Linked DNA regions of Kribbella sp. NBC_01245. The protein of the gene in region 2 interacts with the protein of the main gene of each other region in a pairwise test. Links are inferred from orthologs where the notes say so. Each region holds a gene or a part of one and is shown on either strand. Other genes may lie near its edges. The genes, in order: thrS and rplA.

Region 1 (3,306 bases), 5.6 Mb from region 2 along the record:
CGCGTGTCGCTGAGCAGCTGCGGCAGGACCCGTGTCTGCGCGACGACCGGCATGAAGTTGGTATCGCCACCCCACCTCGGCACGGCGTGCTGATGCAGGTGAGCCGCGATCCCGGCGCCGGCGACGTCGCCCTGGTTCATGCCGATGTTGAACCCGTGCGCGCCCGAAACCGCCCGGATCGTCCGCATCGCCTGCTGCGTCAGCATCGCCAAATCGGCCACTTCGGCCTCGGTCAGCTCGGTGTAATCCGCGACATGGCGATACGGCACGACCATCAGATGGCCGGGGTTGTACGGGTAGAGGTTCAGCACGGCGTACGCCGTCTCGGCCCGCCGGACCACCAGGCCCTCCTCATCGGGAAGGCCCGGGATCCGGCAGAACGGACAGCCGTCACCGGCCGACGTACCCACCGGCTTGTTCTCGCCGGTGATGTAGGCCATCCGGTGCGGCGTCCACAACCGCATGAACGCGTCCTGCGCCCCGGTGCCGCCCTGCTCGGCGACCTCACCGGGCTGGTACGGCGAATCCGGGGTGCCGGTCATACCTGAACGCGCTTCTCGACGGCCTCGACGATCTCCGCGATGGCCTCGGCGATCGGGACGCCGTTCTTCTGGCTGCCGTCGCGGAAGCGGAACGAGACGTTGCCGTTGGCCACGTCCTCGTCACCCGCGATCAGCATGAACGGCACCTTGGACTTCTGGGCGTTGCGGATCTTCTTCTGCATCCGGTCATCCGAGGCGTCCACGTCGATCCGGATGCCCTTGGCCTTGAGCTGCTTCGCGATGTCGAACAGGTAGTCGACGTGCCCGTCCGTGATCGGGATGCCGATGACCTGGACCGGCGCGAGCCACGGCGGGAAGACGCCCGCGTAGTGCTCGGTCAGCACGGCCACGAACCGCTCGATCGACCCGAACAGGGCGCGGTGGATCATCACCGGGCGCTGGCGCGAGCCGTCGGAGGCCGTGTACTCCAGCTCGAACCGCTCGGGCAGGTTGAAGTCCAGCTGGATCGTCGACATCTGCCAGGTCCGGCCGATGGCGTCGCGAGCCTGCACGGAGATCTTCGGGCCGTAGAACGCGGCACCACCCGGATCCGGGACCAGGTCCAGGCCGGACTCCTCGGCGACCTCGCGCAGAGTGTTGGTCGCCTCCTCCCAGACCTCGTCCGAACCGACGAATTTGTCCGGGTTCTTGGAGGAGAGCTCGAGGTAGAAGTCGTCCAGGCCGTAGTCGGCCAGCAGGTTCAGCACGAACGTCAGCAGGTTCTTCAGCTCGTCGCGCATCTGGTCGCGCGTGCAGTAGATGTGCGCGTCGTCCTGGGTGAAGCCGCGGGCCCGGGTCATGCCGTGGATGACGCCCGACTTCTCCAGCCGGTAGACCGTACCGAACTCGAACAGCCGCAACGGCAGCTCACGGTACGACCGGCCGCGCGAGCGGAAGATCAGGTTGTGCATCGGGCAGTTCATGGGCTTCAGGTAGTAGTCCTGGCCCTGCTTGCGGATCTCGCCGTCCGCGCCGCGCTCCTCGTCGAGGTGCATGGGCGGGTACATGCCGTCGGCATACCAATCGAGGTGCCCGGAGGTCTCGAACAGCTGGCCCTTGGTGATGTGCGGCGAGTAGACGAAGTCGTAGCCGTCCTCGACGTGCCGGCGGCGGGAATAGTCCTCCATCTCCTTGCGCAGCACACCGCCCTTCGGGTGGAAGACGGCCAGCCCCGAACCGATCTCGTCGGGGAAGCTGAACAGGTCCAGCTCGGTGCCGAGCTTGCGGTGGTCGCGCTTGGCGGCCTCCTCCAGATGGTTCAGGTGCGCCTTGAGGGCGTCCTTCGACTCCCACGCCGTGCCGTAGATGCGCTGGAGCTGCGGGTTCTTCTCGCTGCCCCGCCAGTACGCCGCGGCGACGCGCATCAGCTTGAAGGAGCCGAGATATCCGGTGGCGGGCACGTGCGGCCCGCGGCAGAGGTCCTTCCAGGCGACGCTGTCGTCCTTGCGGAGGTTGTCGTAGATCGTCAGCTCACCGGCGCCGACCTCCACCGATGCACCGTCGGCCGCCTCCGCGCTGTTGCCCTTGATGCCGATCAGCTCGAGCTTGTACGGCTCGTTGGCCAGCTCGATCCGCGCGTCGTCGTCGCTGACCACCCGGCGGCTGAACCGCTGCCGCTCCTTGATGATCTGCTGCATCTTCTTCTCGAGCTTGGTCAGGTCCTCCGGGGTGAAGGGCGTGGCCACGTCGAAGTCGTAGTAAAACCCGTTCTCGACGGGCGGGCCGATGCCGAGCTTCGCGTCCGGGAACAGCTCCTGCACCGCCTGGGCCAGCACGTGCGCGGTGGAGTGCCGGATGATCGCCCGGCCGTCCTCGCTGTCGTTGCGGACGGGCTCGATCTCGTCGCCGTCCTCGATCACCTTGTTCAGATCCCGCAGCTCGCCGTTGACCTTGGCGGCGATGGCGGAGCGGTCCGCGCCGAAGATCGAGGCGAACAGCTCCCCGATCGTCGTCGTCTCGGTCACGCTCCGCTCGGCCTCGCCCTCAACGCCGATCAGATGGACCTTGACTTCTGACACGTCTACTCCTCAGGTTCTGCCCGGATTCACCTGCTGTGAACGCCGACCCCGCGATGGTATCGAGTTCTCCCTCGGTCCCTGGTACCAGCCTCAGGACATTGAGGCCTGACGAAAGTAGGGGGTACGTCAGGGCGTTGGTCTGATGTGGACCAGGGTCGCTGCCGGACAGGCTTAGGGCACATCGAAAGCCTGGAGGGGTGGCCCAAAGTGAACGACGCGATACTGGCACTCGCGCACGACCTGATGTCCTCGTGGTGGATCTACCTGACGCTCTTCGGGTTCGCCGCGCTGGACGGGTTCTTCCCGGCCATTCCGAGCGAGACCCTCGTCGTCACGGCCGGCGTCTTCGCCGCGCTCGGCGAGCCCAACCTGTACGGCGTGATCGTCGTCGCGGCCGCCGGAGCGTTCCTCGGCGACCACATCTCGTACTTCATCGGCCGTGGTGCCGGGGCCCGCGTGATCAACCGCTTCCCACCTGGATCCAAAAAGGCCGCGATGTTCAGGTGGTCGCGGAATGCGCTGGCTGAACGTGGCGGCCTCGTGCTGGTCGTCGCGCGGTATATCCCGGGCGGACGCACGGCCGTGACGCTCACGATGGGCACGGTCCGCTACCCGTTGCGCTCCTTCACCCTGTACGCCGCGCTCGCCGCTGCCAGCTGGGGTATCTACTGCGCGCTGATCGGCTTCATCGGCGGTAAGGCGTTCGAGGAGAACCCGCTCGCGGGCGTCGCACTCGGCATCGGCCT
Region 2 (3,312 bases):
ATTTCCGACTTCCCCCGCCACCAGCTGACCTTCGGGCCGAGCCCGGTCCATCCGCTGCCGCGACTGACTGCCCACCTCGGTGGTGCGTCGATCTGGGCCAAGCGGGAGGACTGCAACTCAGGACTGGCGTACGGCGGCAACAAGACCCGCAAGCTCGAGTACCTCGTCCCGGACGCGCTCGCGCAAGGCGCCGACACGTTGGTGTCGATCGGCGGATACCAGTCGAACCACACCCGCCAGGTCGCCGCCGTCGCCGCGTCGGTCGGCCTGAAAGCCGTTCTGGTGCAGGAGAACTGGGTCGATTGGCCGGACTGCGTGAACGACCGGGTCGGCAACATCCTGCTGAGCCGGATCATGGGCGCCGAGGTCCGGATCGACCCGGCCGGCTTCGGCATCGGGTTCAAGGACTCGTGGGCCCGCGCGATCGAGGACGTGAAACAACGCGGCGGTACGCCGTACGCGATCCCGGCGGGAGCCTCCGACCACCGGCTGGGCGGCCTCGGCTTCGCGAACTGGGCGTACGAGGTCGAGCAGCAGGAGCGCGAGCTCGGGGTCTTCTTCGACACCATCGTGGTCTGCGCGGTCACCGGCTCGACTCAGGCCGGCATGATCGCCGGGTTCGCCGCGCTCGAGCAGGCCGGCGGCAGGCCGCGTCGGGTGATCGGCATCGACGCCAGCGCGAAGATCAAGGAGACCCGCGACCAGGTCACCCGGATCGCGACCGCGACGGCCGAACTCATTGGCGTCGGCCGGCCGCTGCGCGACGACGAGATCACGATCCTGCCCGAGTGGGCCGGCGACCTGTACGGCGTACCGGTGCAGTCGACGCTCGACGCGATCCGGCTCACCGGCCAGCTCGAAGGCGTCGTCATCGATCCCGTCTACGAGGGCAAGTCGATGGCCGGTCTGATCGATCTCGTCACCACCGGCCAGATCCCCAAGGACGCCACGGTTCTCTACGCCCACCTCGGCGGCCAACCGGCCCTGAACGCCTATAGCGGGCTCTTCACCCACACCCAGCCACTGCGCCTGCCGGTCGGGTGAATGTGAACGTCTCGTTTAGGTTCCCGAAGGCCCCTGGTGTTCCGCGGCTCGAGTCGTATCGTGGAAGAGGTGGGCACATCTACCGCGTGGATGTGTCCTAGCGATGGGGACGCGGAAACGCGAAAGCCCCCGGTCCGCCGACCGGGGGCTTTCGTTTGAACGAGCTGGAGATCAGGCCTCGGCCGGGTCGTCCATCAGGTTGCGGGTGCGGTTGGGGTCAACCGGGATACCGGGGCCCATCGTGGTCGACACGACGGTCTTCCGGATGTAGCGGCCCTTGGAGCTGGACGGCTTGAGTCGCAGGATCTCCTCGAGCGCGGCGCCGTAGTTCTCCACCAGCTGGGCCTCGGTGAAGCTGGCCTTGCCGATGATGAAGTGCAGGTTCGCGTGCCGGTCGACGCGGAACTCGATCTTGCCGCCCTTGATGTCGTTGACAGCCTTCGCGACATCGGGGGTGACGGTGCCGGTCTTCGGGTTCGGCATCAGACCACGCGGGCCGAGCACGCGGCCCAGCCGGCCGACCTTGCCCATCAGGTCGGGGGTGGCGACGACGGCGTCGAAGTCGAGCCAGCCACCGTTGACCTTCTCCAGCATGTCGTCCGAACCGACGAAGTCGGCGCCGGCGGCCAGTGCGGCCTCAGCCTTCTCACCGGTGGCGAAGACGAGGACCCGTGCCGTCTTGCCGGTACCGTGCGGAAGGTTGACGGTGCCGCGCACCATCTGGTCCGCCTTGCGGGGGTCGACACCGAGGCGCATGGCGACGTCGATGGTCGAGTTGAACTTCTTCGAACCGGCGGCGTCCTTCGCCAGCTTGATCGCCTCGAGGGGCGTGTGAAGCTTGTCGGCGTCGATCTTCTCGGCAACCGCGCGGTAGCTCTTGCTGCGCTGAGTCATGTTTGTTCCTCTCCTGGGATGTGGTCATCGGGCGGCGCTATCGCCCTGCCACTACAACTGGTGGTGCGAACTGACCGAAGTCAGCTTTCGACGGTGACGCCCATCGAGCGCGCAGTGCCCTCGATGATCAGCATCGCCGCGTCGATGTCACGGGCGTTCAGGTCCGGCATCTTGGTCTCGGCGATCTCGCGCACCTGGGCCTTGGTGATCTTGCCGACCTTGTCCTTCTGCGGGACGGCCGAGCCCTTCTGCACGCCCGCGGCCTTCTTGATCATCTCGGGCGCCGGGGGCGTCTTCGTGACGAAGGTGAAGGAGCGGTCTTCGTAGATCGTGATCTCGACCGGCACGACGTTGCCACGCATGGATTCCGTCTGGGCGTTGTACGCCTTGCAGAATTCCATGATGTTGACGCCGTGCGGACCGAGCGCGGTACCGACCGGCGGCGCCGGCGTGGCGGCACCGGCCTGGAGCTGCACCTTGACGAGGGCAGCGATCTTCTTCTTGGGAGGCATCTTCTCGGGTCCTTAGACTTTCTGGATCTGGCTGAAGCTGAGCTCGACCGGGGTCTCCCGGCCGAAGATCTCCACCAACGCCTTGATCCGCTGGGCGTCGGGGTTGATCTCGGTAATGGTGGCGTGCAGGGTCGCGAACGGCCCGTCCACGACCATGACCGAGTCGCCCACCCCGAAATCGGCGACCTCGACCTTCTTCTTGGCCGGGGCTTTCGTGGTGGTACCGCCGGTTTCGGCGGCCTCTGCCTCGGCCGCTGCGACCACAGCCGGGGCAAGCATCTTCTCGACCTCTTCGAGGCTGAGCGGTACGGGCTTCTGGCTGTGCCCGACGAAGCCGGTCACCGACGGGGTGTGCCGGACGGTCGACCAGGACTCATCGGTCAGGTCCATCCGGACCAGCACGTAGCCAGGCAGCACGGTCCGCTTCACCATCCGGCGCTGGCCGTTCTTGATCTCGGCGACCTCTTCGGTCGGCACGACGATCTCGAAGATGAAGTCCTCCATGTTGAGGGAGGTGATCCGGTTCTCCAGGTTCGCCTTGACCCTGTTCTCCATACCGGAGTAGGTGTGCACGACGTACCAGTCGCCGAACTTGGACCGCAGCGCGCTGCGGAACTCCTCCAGCGGGTCACCGGGCTCGACGATCTCTTCCTCGTCGGCCTCTTCGGTCTCAGCCTCGTCCTCGTCGGCCGCGTCATCGTCGGCCACTTCGTCGTCGGCCGCCGCGGTGACGGGCTCTAGGTCCGCCTCGGCGGTCACCTCGTCCTCATCGTCGGCGGTCGCGGTGACGGGCGCGGTGGCCTCGTCGTCCTCGTCCTCGTCGGCCGCGGCAACCGTCGCCGGCTTCGCGGACTCGAACGGG

Evidence for each region.
Region 1: the proteins of rplA (region 2) and thrS interact in binary tests that used the Escherichia coli proteins (3 or more experiments, as listed by UniProt). The link is inferred for Kribbella sp. NBC_01245 from one-to-one orthologs.

Annotation. Positions count from the first base shown.
Region 1 is NZ_CP108487.1:1,357,733-1,361,038, reverse strand. The notes cover bases 50-3,038. They hold thrS (threonine--tRNA ligase), read right to left. Parts: upstream 2,561-3,038; coding sequence 539-2,560; downstream 50-538. Other genes in these bases: OG394_RS05845 (DedA family protein), read left to right, coding at 2,768-3,038; OG394_RS05855 (HIT family protein), read right to left, coding at 50-542. In the rest of the region: more of OG394_RS05855, read right to left, coding at 1-49; more of OG394_RS05845, read left to right, coding at 3,039-3,306. UniProt on the Escherichia coli protein: Catalyzes the attachment of threonine to tRNA(Thr) in a two-step reaction: L-threonine is first activated by ATP to form Thr-AMP and then transferred to the acceptor end of tRNA(Thr). The rate-limiting step is amino acid activation in the presence of tRNA.
Region 2 is NZ_CP108487.1:6,938,809-6,942,120, reverse strand. What follows is about bases 78-3,072. They hold rplA (50S ribosomal protein L1), read right to left. Parts: upstream 1,939-3,072; coding sequence 1,216-1,938; downstream 78-1,215. Other genes in these bases: nusG (transcription termination/antitermination protein NusG), read right to left, coding at 2,463-3,072; rplK (50S ribosomal protein L11), read right to left, coding at 2,019-2,450; OG394_RS31720 (1-aminocyclopropane-1-carboxylate deaminase), read left to right, coding at 78-1,044. Also shown: more of OG394_RS31720, read left to right, coding at 1-77; more of nusG, read right to left, coding at 3,073-3,312. UniProt on the Escherichia coli protein: One of the primary rRNA binding proteins, it binds very close to the 3'-end of the 23S rRNA. Forms part of the L1 stalk. It is often not seen in high-resolution crystal structures, but can be seen in cryo_EM and 3D reconstruction models.